One region of the Solibacillus sp. NPDC093137 genome, then DNA from elsewhere that is predicted to be linked to it. Evidence: riboswitches for the same ligand, from Rfam matches in the RefSeq annotation. Region 1 holds a riboswitch; each other region holds the start of a gene.

Evidence for each region. Region 1 has a riboswitch for S-adenosylmethionine ahead of metK (methionine adenosyltransferase). Riboswitches for the same ligand answer to the same signal wherever they lie in the genome.
Region 2: another riboswitch for S-adenosylmethionine. It lies ahead of metA (homoserine O-acetyltransferase MetA); the one in region 1 lies ahead of metK (methionine adenosyltransferase).
Region 3: another riboswitch for S-adenosylmethionine. It lies ahead of ACQKN3_RS12505 (O-acetylhomoserine aminocarboxypropyltransferase/cysteine synthase family protein); the one in region 1 lies ahead of metK (methionine adenosyltransferase).
Region 4: another riboswitch for S-adenosylmethionine. It lies ahead of ACQKN3_RS19765 (bifunctional homocysteine S-methyltransferase/methylenetetrahydrofolate reductase); the one in region 1 lies ahead of metK (methionine adenosyltransferase).

The regions. Positions count from the first base shown of each region.
Region 1 is NZ_JBNNVH010000001.1:14,166-18,368, reverse strand. It holds gene ACQKN3_RS00120 (alpha/beta hydrolase) at 1-351, opposite strand, end outside; gene ACQKN3_RS00115 (gamma carbonic anhydrase family protein) at 606-1,118, shown strand; gene metK (methionine adenosyltransferase) at 1,229-2,425, opposite strand; SAM riboswitch class I at 2,691-2,806, opposite strand; gene pckA (phosphoenolpyruvate carboxykinase (ATP)) at 3,005-4,203, shown strand, end outside.
Region 2 is NZ_JBNNVH010000001.1:1,051,357-1,055,559, forward strand. It holds gene ACQKN3_RS05375 (YczE/YyaS/YitT family protein) at 49-675, shown strand; gene ACQKN3_RS05380 (ABC transporter ATP-binding protein) at 801-1,571, shown strand; gene metA (homoserine O-acetyltransferase MetA) at 1,622-2,563, opposite strand; SAM riboswitch class I at 2,717-2,824, opposite strand; gene ACQKN3_RS05390 (nucleoside-diphosphate sugar epimerase) at 2,897-3,640, opposite strand; gene ACQKN3_RS05395 (AAA domain-containing protein) at 3,656-4,203, opposite strand, start outside.
Region 3 is NZ_JBNNVH010000002.1:140,496-144,698, forward strand. It holds gene ACQKN3_RS12495 (hypothetical protein) at 1-1,116, shown strand, start outside; gene nfsA (oxygen-insensitive NADPH nitroreductase) at 1,161-1,895, opposite strand; SAM riboswitch class I at 2,141-2,255, shown strand; gene ACQKN3_RS12505 (O-acetylhomoserine aminocarboxypropyltransferase/cysteine synthase family protein) at 2,373-3,677, shown strand; gene ACQKN3_RS12510 (hypothetical protein) at 3,867-4,203, shown strand, end outside.
Region 4 is NZ_JBNNVH010000011.1:20,563-24,765, forward strand. It holds gene hemG (protoporphyrinogen oxidase) at 118-1,503, shown strand; SAM riboswitch class I at 1,591-1,688, shown strand; gene ACQKN3_RS19765 (bifunctional homocysteine S-methyltransferase/methylenetetrahydrofolate reductase) at 1,791-3,635, shown strand; gene metH (methionine synthase) at 3,628-4,203, shown strand, end outside.

The DNA of each region.
Region 1 (4,203 bases):
AAACCAAGGGGATGTTAAAACAACACCCGCACATTCTATTTTATTGTTCTGGAGCACGTACGTAGCTATTGCAGCCCCTAGCCCATTTCCGACGATAAAAAGCGGTAAATTATATTCTAGTGCCACTTTCAATAACACTTTTGTATACTTGTAATATTCTTTAAAATCTTCATCATGATACTTTGTATACTTTCCTTGCTCTCCATGTCCCGGCAAATCTCCCATCACAACGTGAAAGTGAGAACTACGGAACTTTTCGATTAACCATGCGTACCACCGATGATGTTCATATGCGCTATGAAGAATAACGACTACGGCTTTTGGTTGTTGCTCTGTTTCCCATTTCCACATGGCCATACTCCTTACATGTAAATTATTTTTATGTCATAAACACGAGACCTTTAATTTTAAATCTGAGTTTTGCCGTGTATCAAAAAATTATGGTATTGCGCCTTCTTTAATATCGGCATCATTATATTACTATTTATTTGTTTAATTATAATACATTCCGATCTAAAAGAAATGTTAATTGAAAAATCTTCACGTTTTGTTACGATATCTATAGATTTATCTACAATTTTATAGAAGAAATGAGGAAATGAAAAATGATATACCCTTATAAGGATAAAATACCGACGATTCACCCTTCTGCATTTATTGCCGACTATGCCACAATTACCGGCGATGTAACAATAGGAGCCGAAACTTCAATTTGGTTTAACACAGTAATCCGCGGCGATGTAAACAAGACAATAATTGGCGACCGTGTCAGCATCCAGGATTTGAGCTGCCTTCACCAAAGTCCCGCTTACCCTCTCATTATTGAAGATGAAGTAACAGTAGGTCATCAAGTTACATTACATAGCTGTACAATTAAGAAACGTGCTTTAGTTGGTATGGGTTCCATCATATTGGACGGAGCCGTTATAGGCGAAGGAGCATTTATCGGTGCCGGTAGTCTTGTGCCACCGGGAAAAGTGATTCCTCCCAACTGTTTAGCGATGGGACGCCCAGCAAAAGTTGTACGTGAAGTAACTGCAGAAGATCGCGCAGATATGGATCGCATTATTTCCGAATATGTAGCGAAGGGACAATACTATAAATCACTTCAGAAATAATTTCACACTCATTTACTGTTTTTCGAAATCTCTACCTATAATATAGGAAGTTTACTGGAAACTACAAAAAAAGGAGCTATCCATTTAACCGGATGCTCCTTTTTATTTTATTAAATTCCTGCTTTTGCTTTTAATTCAGCTGCTTTATCCGTATTTTCCCATGGCACATTTAAATCTGTGCGACCGAAATGTCCGTATGCTGCTGTTTGTTTATAGATTGGGCGACGTAAATCAAGCATTTTAATAATGCCTGCAGGACGTAGGTCAAAGAGTTCACGAACCCAGTTTACGATTTGGGATTCTGCTACTTTTCCTGTGCCAAATGTATCAACAGCGATTGAAACAGGTTGTGCAACACCGATTGCATAAGCAAGTTGCACTTCAGCACGGTCAGCTAAGCCAGCTGCTACAATATTTTTGGCAACATAGCGTGCTGCATATGCTGCAGAGCGGTCAACTTTTGTTGCATCCTTACCAGAGAATGCTCCGCCACCGTGACGTGCATAACCGCCGTAAGTATCAACAATAATTTTACGTCCTGTAAGACCTGCATCTCCTTTAGGTCCGCCGATTACGAAGCGACCTGTTGGGTTGATGAAGTACTTTGTAGCTTCATCCAATAAATGAGCAGGAACTACCGGTTTAATAACGTGTTCTTTAATGTCTGTTTGGATTTGTTCCAATGTTGCTTCTTCATCGTGCTGTGTTGAAATAACAATTGTATCTACACGAACAGGTTCATTGTTTTCATCATATTCGATTGTTACTTGTGTTTTACCGTCCGGACGTAAATATTCCAATTCGCCTGATTTACGCACTTCTGTTAAACGACGAGCTAATTTGTGAGCTAAAGAAATAGGCATAGGCATAAGTTCCGGTGTTTCGTTACATGCATAACCAAACATTAAACCTTGGTCGCCTGCACCGATTGCTTCAAGTTCATCTTCAGTCATTGAACCTTCACGTGCTTCCAATGCCTGGTCAACACCTTGTGCAATGTCAGGTGATTGCTCTCCTACAGCTACTAGTACTGCAAGATTTTCAGCATCAAAGCCGTACTTACCGCGTGTATAGCCGATTTCTGCTACTGTATCGCGGATAATCCCTTTCATATCTACATAAGTAGAAGTTGTAATTTCACCAGATACTAATACTAAGCCTGTTGTTACCGTAGTTTCACAAGCTACACGTGCATTTGGATCTGCAGCTAAAATAGCGTCTAAAATGGCATCCGAAATTTGATCACAAATTTTGTCCGGATGTCCTTCCGTTACACTTTCTGATGTAAACAGTCGACGATTTGTCATGTCATTTCCTCCTAAATCACTTTGGCAATTGTTTTTTATTGATACGGTACTCATTACCCATGTCCGTTATATTGCAGGAATTACGCTGATGCGTAGCTGCCTTTTTAACGTCAAGCTATATTTGCTTTAACACGAGGGTCTGAAAGGCTGTAACTATATAATTTTCGTTCAGTACGAAATTGTAAAACAAAATAAAAAAAATCCTTTCTCTCATAGCCGTGTTCATCACACGTGAGGAAAGGATATTACGTTTCGTTACCTTTCACTCTTATCGTTCAAGGGAAATTTTGCCCTTGCATCAGGTTGGCACCAACACGTATAAAATATACGCAGGTTGCCGGGTTTCATAGGGCCTGCCCCTCCACCAGCTCGGGATAAGAGTATCCGTTCAATTAAACATCTTACGCAAAAATTCAAGTACTGTCAACAAATTTTGACTTTTTTCGATCTGCTAAAATTTACGAAAAAATAATTTGCAATTAGTATAGATTATTTCACTTAATGTGTTATACTATTTTTGAATTAGGAATCAACTCCCCTCTATAAGGGAATACTATAAAAAAGGATGGTATTTAATAGATGAATTCGGTAGAAATTGCTAACGAGCTGAAAGAACTTTTAAACGGGGAAAACATCAAAACTCAATTATCTGTTCCACAATTAATTGAAAAAGCTACATCACGCGGAGAAGCATCGCTAACTGTTGAAGGCGCATTACGTGCTGAAACAGGCAAATATACTGGCCGCTCTCCTAAAGATAAATATATAGTAGAAGAAGAAATTTCAAATGACAAAATCGATTGGGGTAAAGTAAACCGTCCGATCTCTGCAGAAGTATTTGATAAACTTTATGTAAAAGTTATAAATTACTTAAAAGAACGTGACGAGTTATATGTATTCAACGGTTTTGCTGGTGCAGACAAAGAGTCTCAATTATCTATTAAAGTAATTAACGAATATGCTTGGCATAATCTATTCTGTCATCAATTATTCATCCGCCCAACAGGAGACGAATTGGCTAAACACGTTGCCGAGTTTACAATCGTATCTGCGCCAAACTTCAAAGCAGATCCGGAAGTAGACGGTACTGGATCGGAAACATTTATTATAACATCTATCGAAAAGAAAATCATCTTAATCGGCGGAACTGAGTACGCAGGTGAAATGAAGAAGTCAATCTTCGGTATTATGAACTACTTGTTACCTGAACAAGGTATCTTCCCGATGCACTGTTCTGCAAACGTTGGAGAAGAAGGCGATGTAGCATTATTCTTCGGTTTATCTGGTACAGGAAAAACTACTTTATCAGCTGACAAAGACCGTAAATTAATCGGTGATGACGAGCACGGCTGGTCTGACAATGGCGTATTCAACATTGAAGGTGGTTGCTATGCAAAAACAATTAACCTATCTGCTGAAAATGAGCCGGAAATTTACAATGCAATCCGCTTTGGTTCAGTATTAGAAAACGTTGCGGTAGACCCTGAATCACGTGAATGCGACTATGCAGACGGTTCTTTAACAGAAAACACACGTGTCGCTTACCCTATCGACTTTATCGATAATATCGTCTTGCCATCAGTAGCAGGTCATCCAAATACAATCGTCTTCTTAACAGCCGATGCATTTGGTGTATTACCTCCTATCTCTAAATTGACTAAAGAGCAGGCAATGTATCACTTCCTAAGCGGTTTCACTTCTAAACTTGCCGGTACAGAACGTGGTGTAACAGAGCCAGAACCAGTATTCTCTACATGCTTCGGTTCTCCGTTCCTGCC
Region 2 (4,203 bases), 1.0 Mb from region 1:
TAATGAGTAAGGATTATATCGAGGATTGATGAGGGATTACATGTGAAAGTGAAACAGGAATTTTATTGGCGCTGCGTATTTTTTATTGCAGGCATCATTGTTTTATCATTAGGCGTCGCATTGACGATCAAAGGACAAATACTTGGCGTTGGGTCATGGGATGTCCTTCATATCGGATTACAAAAAAACTTGGGATTAACGGTCGGTATGTGGTCGATTATTTTAGGTTTGCTCATTCTGGCTGTTGATACGTTTTTCACGAAAAGATTGCCGAAAGTCGGAACTTATTTGGACATGTTCCTGACAGGGATTTTTATTGATATATTTTTGTTAGTATTACCGGATGCGAATACACTGTTAGAACAAACATTGGCGTTTGTTGTTGGCGTTGTCCTGCTCGGCTTCGGCTGCGGGATGTATATGGTCGCAAACCTCGGTGTAGGACCTCGTGATACATTAATGCTGCTGTTGGTGCATCGCCTCGGCTGGAGTGTCAACCGTGCACGGACGACAATGGAAGTAACGGTTGCTGTATTAGGTTTTGTATTGGGCGGACCAGTCGGAGTCGGTACTGTATTTATGGCGTTCGGCTTAGGGCCTGTCGTACAATGGGCACTCAAATGGAACGGAAAGCTGTTCCACCGCGCAGCAGGTGTCGAAAGTGTTGTTATATAAATAATGAGGAGAGCAAGCAATATGCGTTTGCTTTCTTTTTTTTACATTTAAATTGTTACAATTTTCAAAAAATACTTTCTCTACAATGAAAAAAGGTGCATAGTAGTAAGTGGAGGTGTTTTTAAATGATACATATTGAAAATATCCATTTATATCGCAATGACAAAAAGATTTTAAATGATTTAAGCTGGCATGTTCAAAAGGGACAGCATTGGGCTATTTTAGGGTTAAACGGATCCGGCAAAACGACGTTGCTGAAAGTTATTAACGGCTATATTTGGCCAAATGAAGGTAAGGTCCAAATACTGGGTGAAACATATGGCAAGACGTATATACCGAAACTGCGGACACGGATCGGCTGGGTCAGCAATGCGATGATCGATAACTTCAACTGGCAGGATAATGCAATTGAAATCGTGCTCAGCGGAAAATTCGGTGCCCTTCGCCTTTTCAATGATGTGACGGAAGAAGAAATTGACCATGCGGTTTCTATTATGAAGCATTTTCACTGTGACCATTTAGCAAATAAATCATTCGAGCATTTGTCTCAAGGTGAACGGCAGCGTGTTCAAATAGCAAGGGCCATTATGGCGGATCCGGAAATTTTAATATTGGATGAGCCATGTGGCGGTCTGGACTTAATCGAACGGGAAAACTTGCTGCAAACAATAGAACAGATTGCACAAGCAGAAAACGGCCCTACCCTAATTTACGTGACGCATCATGTAGAAGAAATACTTCCTTGTTTTAGCCATGTACTTTTAATGAAAGACGGAAAAAATGTCGAAGCCAATGCACGCGAAGTTGTTTTAACAGACGAATTATTAAGCGATTTCTTCGGGCGGGAAATTAGTTTGCAGATTGAACGCGAACGTGCCTGGGTCGCAATTAAATAAAACGAACCAGCAGGAGTCCATCTCTTGCTGGTTCGTTTCATTTATAAGCATTAAATATGATATTCAATATTTTCATCGACGTAATGCCATTCATACGGCGTTTCTTGGTATACGTAGTAGTTCAGCCAGTTGTAGAACAACAGATGCGAATGGGCACGCCAAACATTTTTCGGTGCCTGCAACGGGTCGTTATTCGGGAAATAGTTGATCGGAATTTCCGTATTGTCCGGATCTTTCTCAATATCGCGGAAATACTCATCCGATAAGGTCGTTGCATCATATTCCAGATGCCCTGTAATCATAATATGTTTATTGTTTTTCGATTGCACGATAAACACGCCTGCATCATCCGAATAGCTTAATAGTCGCAAGTCAGGGTGTGCTCGCACTTCATCAATTGAAACCGACGTGTGGCGTGAATGAGGTGCCACATACTCATCGCTGAATCCCCGCACTAAATCTACTGTTAAATCCGTAATCACATGGGAATAAACACCGGAGCATTTCTTCGGCAATTCGAATTTTCCGATGCCAAAATGATGATACAAGGCAGCTTGGGCGCCCCAACATATATACATAATCGACGTGACATGTTCATCTGCCCAGTCCATAACATGCGTAATCTCATTCCAGTAGCCAACATCTTCAAAATCCATTTTCTCTACTGGCGCTCCTGTAATAATGAGCCCATCAAAGCGACGGTGCTTCACTTGGTCGAACGTCCGGTAAAAAGTATCTAAATGCGATTTGGAAACATTTTTTGATTCGTATGTAGCCGTGTTTAAAAATGTCACATCCACCTGTAATGGTGTATTACCGAGTAAGCGCAGCAACTGCAGTTCGGTTTTCTCTTTTTCAGGCATTAAATTAAACACTAAAATATTTAACGGTCGAATTTGTTGTGTTTTCGCACGGTCTTCCTCCATGACGAAAATCTTCTCTTTTCTAAGCAGCTCACCCGCCGGTAAATGTTTCGGAATATTAATCGGCATTCCACTTTCCCCCTCATAAACTTTTTCAATAAACTTTTAATAATCTGTGGTATTCAGGCAATGCATTGTTTTACGAGCGAAACGAACCGTTCCGGAACAATAAAAAAGCCCCTCTCATTCCAGCAAAACAGAATTGAGAGGGGCTTCTACCCGTTCTTATCTGCCAAGGTCAACACCTTGCTGGAAGTAGCACCTTTCTAGTTAAACTAGAGGTTGCTGAAGCATCATCGGGCCAAGTCCCTCCGCTTCTCTTGATAAGTCTATTAAATTGTCATTAGTGTATCATGTACTTTGTAATTTTGCAATAATTCCAAAAATATTATTTCACGCATACTAAAGCTGCTCTTTTTCTATAGTAAATAAGATTGTCTCCAGCCGTTCATCCCATACACGTGTCAATGTATTGTATACCCGCACAAAATGCCTGTTTTCCTTTTGATCAAACAGTAAAAAACATAGGACCGGTATATCATTAATCTGGATCGATTCCGTCGAAACAACACTCGTTATATAGTGCGGTACTTCATCTTCCGCCACCGGTTGTTCGGAAAGTTGCTGTTGTATGAAATCAATCAGCACTGTCTCTTCAATTGCTTCGATTTCTTCTGTTTCGATTGTCGGGAAAGGCTCCGGAAACTCTTCCAAATCCGCAAATTCCTCCAGGTCACCCTCCAATGGCTGCTCATGGATCGGGCTGTATTGAATAAAATAACTTGTTTCTTCAAGTTCCTCTTCAAAAATGCCCGATTCCAGCTGAGCCTTACCCTTTGCAGTTAGTGCAAATTCCTGTTCCTTCACAATCATACCCAGTCGTAACATTTTATTCGTCAAATCATGAATAAATAACGGTTCCACCAATAAAATTTCGGCTAATAACTCCACATTTTTCAGCTTCGCCTTCTCAAATGAAATGAGCATCATCTTCATTAAAATATCCATGGCATTACGCATTACCGGATGATATTTCACTTCCAATGTGTGAATCGGAATGGCGTATTGCATTTGCTTTTTGATTTCAATGGACGGATTTTGGATGAGTTCTTTCTGCAGCTGTATAACTGTACTTTGTAAATCCATTCAATCCCCCTGTTTCTACACAGCAAAATAGCCGTCTTGCTCTTTTACTGTCGTTAATACATGGGCATACATATCCCGTGTTTTCGCGCTCTTTGGACGCTTTGTAAACATTTCGGTACTGCCAATCATTATGAGCAGTTCCCGTGCGCGGGATAATGCAACATTCAGGCGTCGGTAATCTTTCGCAAACCCGATTTCTCCGCGCTCATTGTCATGATTCCGCACCATGCTGACGATAATCACATCCATCTCCATCCCCTGGAATTTATCGACGGATCCTGTACGGATGTGTAAATGCGGTACACTGATTTCCTGTTCGATCAGACGATTAATACGTTTCACCTGCTCCGCGTAGAATGAAATAACGCCAACCGATTTTAATGCGTCTTGTGGAATCAGCCCTTGTGCTTTCGCTTGTCCCGTTGCGGCATTTAATTCAAGAAGCTGCTGTTTAATCTGTTCCAGCTCAGCTAAATTGAATAAACTCGAGCCTTCCTTCATACGCTCTTCAAAATACGGCTTGGCATTCGGAATATCAAGCCATAGTAAATGGTGATTTCGTG
Region 3 (4,203 bases), on a different contig from region 1:
TGGTTTAACGGAAAAACAACTCCAGGATATTTCACGATGAGTGCTACTGACTCAAGCGATAATCCAAAGTTTGTGAAGGCAGAAATGAGCTATGTTCCATCTGCTTATTTAAATAAAAACCTGGAGCGTCATATTCGTCTTCAAAATCCATCATTAATTTTCTATGGAGATCCGCAGCTGGAAATTGATGAAGATGGAAAACCATATTACATCCGTTCTTACGGGGAATTCATTTCTGCTCGTAACGGCTTTGATGTAAAAGGGATTGTGCTTGTTGATGCGGAGACGGGTGCAACAGAGAAAATTGCGATTGCAGATGTACCGGCATTTATTGACGGTGCTGTCTCACCGGAAGCAGTAAGTTTGCAAAACAGTTATTTCGGTAACTATGTACACGGCTTCTGGAATAGTCTTGTCGGTAAAAAGGATGTTAAGTTACCGAGTGATGAAGGTACGGAAGCAAATGTAAGTCCGATCTTTATGGAAGACGGGGAAATGTATTATTTCACTGATTTTACAAGTCCAAAAGAGGGCGTTGACTCGATGCTTGGTTATGCATTAACACATGCACGTACTGGTGAAGCAACGTACTATACTGGAAATCTGGAAGAGTCTTATATGGATTCCCAAGGGGCTCTTGAAATTATCGAGAAAAAATTCATCGAAAAAGAATGGGAGGGCGAAATGCCGATCCTTTATAACTTCTACGGTGAAGCGAGCTGGCTGTCAGCTGTACTTGATGCGAACGGATTCCTGCAAAATTACTTTATCGTGTCAGCAGCAAATCCTGAAATTTCGGCATATGGTACAACACCAAATGAAGCGTTAAGACTTTATAAAACAGCGTTAAGCCGTGGCGGCAGTACGGTAGATGGTACTTCGAATGCCGAAGAGGCCAAAGCGACGGTAAAAGTCATGCGTGTTTATAAAGAGCGTGTAGGTGATTTCACAATTGTATCCTTCCTGGCGAACACAGGTGAAAACTTCATCGTTTCTACGGAAGTTGCACCGTTTGCAATATACTTGCAAGAAGGTGACCAGGCGACGATAACGTATGCAAAAACAGGAGAAGATTTCCAGCCTGTAAAAGCATTGCAAATTGAAGGGTTGAAATAAACAAAAGGAGTATGCCATTTTGCGGCATACTCCTTTTTATTAGCTTACTTCCAAGTAAAGCCTTGTGAAGCAAGGAAGTCTTTAATATGCGGACGGTTTTGTTCAACTAAGTAATCAGCCATTTGTTTCGTCCATGTTGCAGTCTTCTGATTCGAAGACCGGCTGCTGTAATAGTCTTCCATAATTCCATCGTACTCATCTAGCAGCGTCTCGTACTTATCAACGTCATAACCATTTTCATGCAATACCGCAGCTACCGGTAAACGCGGTTTTGTTTCATTGCGTTTTGTCGGTGTACCGATTGTCATCGCAAATAACGGGAAAACGTATTCCGGTAAATTGAACAGCGCGCTGATTTCCTTAGGATTTGTACGGGCACCACCGATATAGCAAATGCCGTAACCCATTGATTCAGCTGCAATAACGAAGTTTTGAGCAAATAATGCAACATCTGCTACCCCTACAAGCACGTTTTCAGCCGTGTCAGCAGAAATATCAACCCCATGTTTTTGACCGGCTACTTGCAAACGTTTGAAATCTACGCAAAACAAGAAAGAGGCGCCCGCTGTTTTGAACTGGAATTCATTTTTAGACAGTTCACCAAGCTTCGTTTTCTTTTCTTCATCCGTTACCCAAATGACACTGTAGGCCTGTACAAAATGCGAACTTGCCGCCATTTGTGCAGTTTCGATTAAATCGATGACAGTTTCTTTAGAAATTTCCTCACCTGTATATTTACGAACAGATGTATGACTGCGTAATAATTCTTTTGTATTCACGTGAACATCTCCCTTATATGTAATAAAAAAAATAAATATATAGCCTTCAAGCTTATTTTAGTCAATATTTTACTTGAAGTCGATTATTAACGTCTGTTCAATTCATAAGGAAGGAATTTTTGCATATCGTTAAATACAGATAAGAGTAATCCGAATAGAAATCTGAAAATTTTAATTTTTTGTGTTGACATATCGGATTAGTATGTTTTATACTGAGACTCAACGATGGAACACAAATCACATAACTCTTATCAAGAGCGGCGGAGGGAATAGGCCCTGAGATGCCCGGCAACCAGTAAGTGATGAACTGACTAAGGTGCTAATTCCTACAAAATGGACAATCATTTTGAAAGATAAGAGGAGGCAAACTTGCTCATGCGCAACCCTCTTCTTAACTGAAGAGGGTTTTTTTCATTTAAAAAATCCTCCTCAAAAAACACCGATTTCACCATCGATTAAATTTTTGGGGGTAATAAAATGACAAATTTAAGACCAGAAACTTTATTATTACACGGGGGACAAAAGCCAGACCCGGTAACAGGTGCAATTGCAGTTCCAGTTTACCGCACAACAGCCTATGCATTTAATGACACAGCTCATGCGCAACGTCTATTTGCATTACAGGAAACAGGCAATATTTATTCTCGTATTATGAACCCGACAGTCGGGGCATTTGAAGAGCGGGTTGCTTTATTAGAAGGGGGTACAGCTGCAGTAGGGCTTTCATCTGGCGCAGCAGCAGTAGCATTTTCGATTTTAAACGTAGCCGGTGCAGGGGATGAAATTGTTGCGGCAGGTTCACTTTACGGTGGGACTTACAATTTATTCGCAACTACATTGCCTCGCTACGGCATTACAGTAAAATTTGTGGATGAATCAGATCCTGCAAACTTCCAGGCGGCAATCACGGATAAAACGAAAGCGATCTTCGCTGAAATTATTGGAAATCCAAGCTTGAAAGTACTGGATATTGAAGCGGTAGCAAACATCGCTCATGACAATGGTCTTCCTTTATTAATCGACAGCACATTTGCTTCCCCATACGGAAGTAATCCGATTGAATTCGGTGCGGATGTTGTTATCCATTCTGCAACAAAATGGATTGGTGGTCATGGAACGACAATCGGCGGGATTGTCGTTGATGCAGGGAAGTTCGACTGGACACAAGGAAGACATCCAGGATTTACAGAACCGGATACTTCTTACCATGGTCTACGCTACGGGATTGACACAGCAGGCGCAGTATTTGCGACAAAGCTTCGTGTTCAACTATTGCGTGATTTTGGTCCAACATTATCTGCTGACGCAGCATTTAACTTCCTGCAAGGACTTGAAACGCTTCATTTGCGTATTGTCCGTCACAATGAAAATACACAAAAAGTTGCCGAGTATTTAAGAGACCACCCATTTGTGGAATACGTAAATTACAACGGCTTTGAAGATTTTGAGACACATGATTTGGCGAAAAAGTACTTGAAAAACGGCTTTGGATCTATCATTACGTTCGGCATTAAAGGTGGACGCGAAGCCGGTCGCCAAGTAATCGATAACGTAGAATTGTTTTCACACGTAGCAAACGTTGGGGATGCCCGTTCATTGATTATCCACCCTGCGAGCACAACGCACCAACAGTTATCTGCTGAAGAACTAAAAACTGCCGGCGTATCGGAAGAGCTCATTCGCTTATCGATCGGGTTAGAAGCAGCAGAAGATATTATCGCAGATTTAGAACAGGCATTAGCGAAAGTTGCGGCTGAAGTAGGCGCAGAAACAAACGCATAAACCTTTAAAAAAGGCTTAGCTTTTCCCATTCGAGAAGCTAAGCAATTTTTAGAAAATTAATCCCTACTATTTTTATAAGTTTTATTGACAAATTTAATACCAAGTAATACAATTGGGATAATAATATTACCAACCGGAAAAATTTAAAGTGATGTTGCAGCATCATTGGAAGAAAAGGAGTTGTTCAACATGGGGAAAGTATACAGTGCACAAAACATTGCAGCCTATATTATTTATGAACTTAATGACGTAAAGGAATTTGTGAACGCTTGCGCTATCCAGCAAATTTTGGCGGATGTGAATACGATGTGGCAGCATGTTTTTGGACACAGTGCCTTCTCTGAACAAGCTCACGATCTTGCCACAGCAGGTTATGTTGTAAAAGAAGTTGCCGAGGAATACAAAATTCATGGTACAGCCCATATTTTATCGCCAGCCAGAGAGTGGTTCTTAAAATATGGTGAATTTCAGTTAGTGGAGCGCCCATACGCGGTCCCTGACTACTCGGCAAAAGAGGAAATCGTCA
Region 4 (4,203 bases), on a different contig from region 1:
TTGGTAGGATGGTTTTTCTTATGTGGTTCTATAAATTGTAATACCCCACTGACCATATTTCGCATAAAAAAGTTTATACTTATAAAAGAGAAGCGAACGAAATAGGAGAGAATGGATATGAAAACAGTAGTAGTTGTAGGTGGCGGGATTACCGGGCTATGTACGATGCATTATTTGAAAAATAAAATGCATGAGCAAAATGTGGAAGCACGGTTAATACTGATTGAAAAGAACGCATATTTAGGCGGGAAAATTCATTCCGAAAAGGATAAAGGTTTTATTATGGAAACGGGGGCTGACTCAATTGTAGCTCGCCATCCAGGGGTTTTAGAGCTTGTAAAAGAGCTTGATTTTGAATCAGAGCTTGTCTATAACGAAACAGGAATTTCTTACATTCATACGAATAATGAGCTCCATGCAATTCCGGCAGGATCGACATTCGGTATTCCGATGAGTGTGGAATCACTCATGTCGAGTACGTTAATTTCTGAAGAAGGAAAGAAGAGAGCACTTCAAGATTTAGAAATCCCGAATACTAAATTTACAAAAGAAAGCTCGATCGGTACGTTTTTGGAGTATTTTTTAGGGGAAGAAATTGTCCGCAAGCAAATTGCCCCTGTATTAGCGGGTGTTTATTCAGGCGACTTATATCAATTAAGCCTGGCTTCCACATTGCCTTATTTAGTGGATTATAAAAACAACTACGGATCGATTATTAAAGGATTCGAAGCACATCGAGAGCAATTTGAAAAAGCTGTGAATAAGAAGTTTATTTCTTTCCGCTCAGGTTTATCGGCATTGATCGATCGCTTAGAGGAACAACTGCCGGAAGTTGAATTCATGAAAAATACAGTAACAAAGCAAATCCGTAAAAAAGAAGAGCAATATGAAGTCGTGCTGGAAGAAGAAATAATTTTATCGGATGTTGTTGTATTGGCTGTTCCAAATGAAACAGTACGTCATGTCATACAGGATGACTCACTGGAAGAACAGTTGAAAAAGTTCACGACGGCATCTGCTTTAACGATGTATTTGGGCTTTGATGTACCGGATGATATTTTACCGGCAGATGGTACAGGCTTTATCGTTTCGCATAATAGTGATTTAGTTTGCAATGCGTCAACATGGACGAGCCGTAAATGGAAACATACATCGGCGGAAGGTAATTTACTTGTTCGCCTGTTTTATAAAAATATTAATCCGCGTTATGAAGAGTTGGCTGCTATGTCTGATGAAGAACTTACGAAAGTTGCACTGGAAGATATACGTGTTAGCTTAGGTGTTGAAGCGGAGCCGACAGTCGTCAATGTAACAAAGTGGGTTGACCAAATGCCCCGCTATGATTTGGCGCATAATGAAGCATTATCGGAAGTTATACAGCAGCTGGCAAATGATTACCCGAATGTTCTATTAGCGGGATGTGCCTATTTCGGAGTAGGAATCGGTGCCTGTATTTTAAATGGAAAAAAAACAGCTGAACAAATTATTAGTCGAATTATGTAAAGAAATACTTCATTCGGCTAAAGGGTATTGACGGAAGTATTAGATAACGTTATGATTCATTTAATTATTTTAAAAATTCATATTATTTTCTTATCAAGAGAAGTAGAGGGACTGGCCCGATGAAACTTCAGCAACCAACGTTAAGTCAGGTGCTAAATCCAGTGGCAAATGCCAGAAGATGAGAAGGGATTAAGTTGATAACTATTATGCCTTCTTTTATTTAATGAAAGAAGGCTTTTTTGTATCGTTAATATACTGAAAATACTGTAAATGATGGAGTGAAGGCAATGGGTTTACTTGAAGAATTACAAACACGGGTTTTAACAGCAGACGGGGCAATCGGAACACTTCTTTATTCATATGGATTGGATTATTGTCATGAAGAGATGAATATTGCACGTCCTGATATTATAGAAAAAATTCATAGTGAATATATTGCGGCGGGTGCAGATATTATTCAGACAAATACATACGGAGCCAACCGAATTAAGCTTGCACGTTATGGCTATGAAAATCGTGTTAAGGAGTTTAATGAAGCTGCGTTAAAAATTGCAAAGCGTGCTGCTTCCCTGGATGGACAATATGTGCTGGCGACAATCGGTGGTATTCGTGGAATCCGAAAAAGTGATGCGACATTAGACGAAATTTTAACTGCGTTCCAAGAACAAGCGGAAGTATTACTAGCTGGTGAACCAGATGGATTCTTACTGGAAACGTATTACGATTTTGAAGAATTATCGCATTGTGTCCATCTATTACGTTCTATGACTGATTTACCGATCATTGCCCAAGTGACAATGCAGGAGCCGGGTGTCCTTCAAAATTTAATGTCTTTAAATGAAGCACTTCAGGATTTGGAAAGACTAGGTGCGGATATTGTTGGGAGTAACTGCCGATTAGGTCCTTTCCATACGATTCAGGCATTTGAAGGAGTCAATTTACCGAAAAAGGCCTTTCTATCGGCTTACCCAAATGCATCATTATTAGATATTGAAGATGGTCGTGTTGTCTATGAATCGGAAACCGACTATTTCGCACGTGCAGCCGTTGAACTTGTAAACCAAGGAGTCCGTTTAATTGGCGGGTGCTGCGGGACGACACCGAAGCATATTGCAGCCGTAAAAAAACGTTTGGCGAATATGCAACCAATCGAAACGAAGGAAGAAAAACACAGGTCTACACAATTCGTCCGTATTCCGGAGCCACGTAAACAAGAGCCGCTCCACGAAAAAGCAAAACGTGAACGCTCTGTTATTGTTGAGCTGGATACACCGCGTCACCTGGAAATCGATGGGTTTGTCGAAGGGGCAAAACAGCTGGCAAAAGCGGGAGCCGATGTCATTATGATGGCTGATAACTCACTTGCTTCGCCGCGCATCAGCAATATCGCGATGGCCGCTATTTTAAAAGAGCACGGAATTCGTTCATTGCCGCATTTAACGTGCCGTGACCGAAATTTAATTGGGCTTCAGTCACATTTAATGGGACTTGATGCTTTGGAGCTTCATGATATTCTGGTCGTAACAGGGGACCCAACAAAAGTGGGGGATTTCCCGGGGGCGACGAGCGTATATGATGTTTCGTCAATGGAGCTCATTTCCTTAATTAAGCAGTTAAATAAAGGTGGTTCTTTTACTGGGAAGTCACTCCGTAAACAGGCGAATTTCTCGGTGGCCGCTGCTTTTAATCCGAATGTCCGTGTGTTGGACCGTGCTGTTGCCCGTTTAGAGAAGAAAATCGAGCATGGTGCAGATTACTTTATTTCACAGCCGGTTTATACGAAAGAAAAGATTATCGAAATCTATGAGGCGACTAAGAATTTGGAAACACCGATTTATATCGGGATTATGCCACTTACTTCATCACGCAGTGCGGAATTTTTACATCATGAAGTACCGGGCATTAAATTGTCCGATGAAGTACTTGCGCGTATGGCTGCCTGCGGGGACGACAAGGAAGCATCGACAGCAGAAGGAATCGCAATTGCGAAAGAGCTGCTCGATACGGCATGCAAATATTTTAATGGTATTTATTTAATTACACCGTTTTTACGCTATGATATGACGCTGGAATTAATGGACTATGTAAAACAATATGATGTGGAAAGTAAAGGAGTTCAGTCGAATGTATAATCACCCAATTCATGAGCAATTACAAAAAAGAATACTTATCATTGATGGTGCCATGGGGACGATGCTTCAGGCAGAAAACCTAACATATGAAGATTTTGGCGGGGAAGACTTAGACGGTTGTAATGAAAACCTGGTACTTACGAGACCCGATGTTTTAGGCAAAATTCACCGTGAATATTTAGCTGCAGGCGCTGATATTATTTGTACAAATACGTTTGGCGGAACACCGCTTGTTCTGGATGAGTATGACATAGGGGACAAAGCGGTAGAAATTAATAAGCAGGCGGTTGAAATTGCACTAGAAGCAGCGAAGGAGTTTTCGACACCGGAATGGCCGCGCTTTGTCGCAGGTGCAATCGGCCCTACGACAAAAACATTGTCAGTAACAGGCGGTATTACATTTGAAGAGCTGGAAGAAAACTTTTATATCCAGGCAAAAGCGCTAATCGAAGCTGGGGCGGATCTTCTCTTAATGGAAACTTCCCAGGATATGCTGAATGTTAAAGCAGGAACGATTGCGATACACCGTGCATTTAAAGAACTCGGCAAAGAGCTGCCTGTCATGATT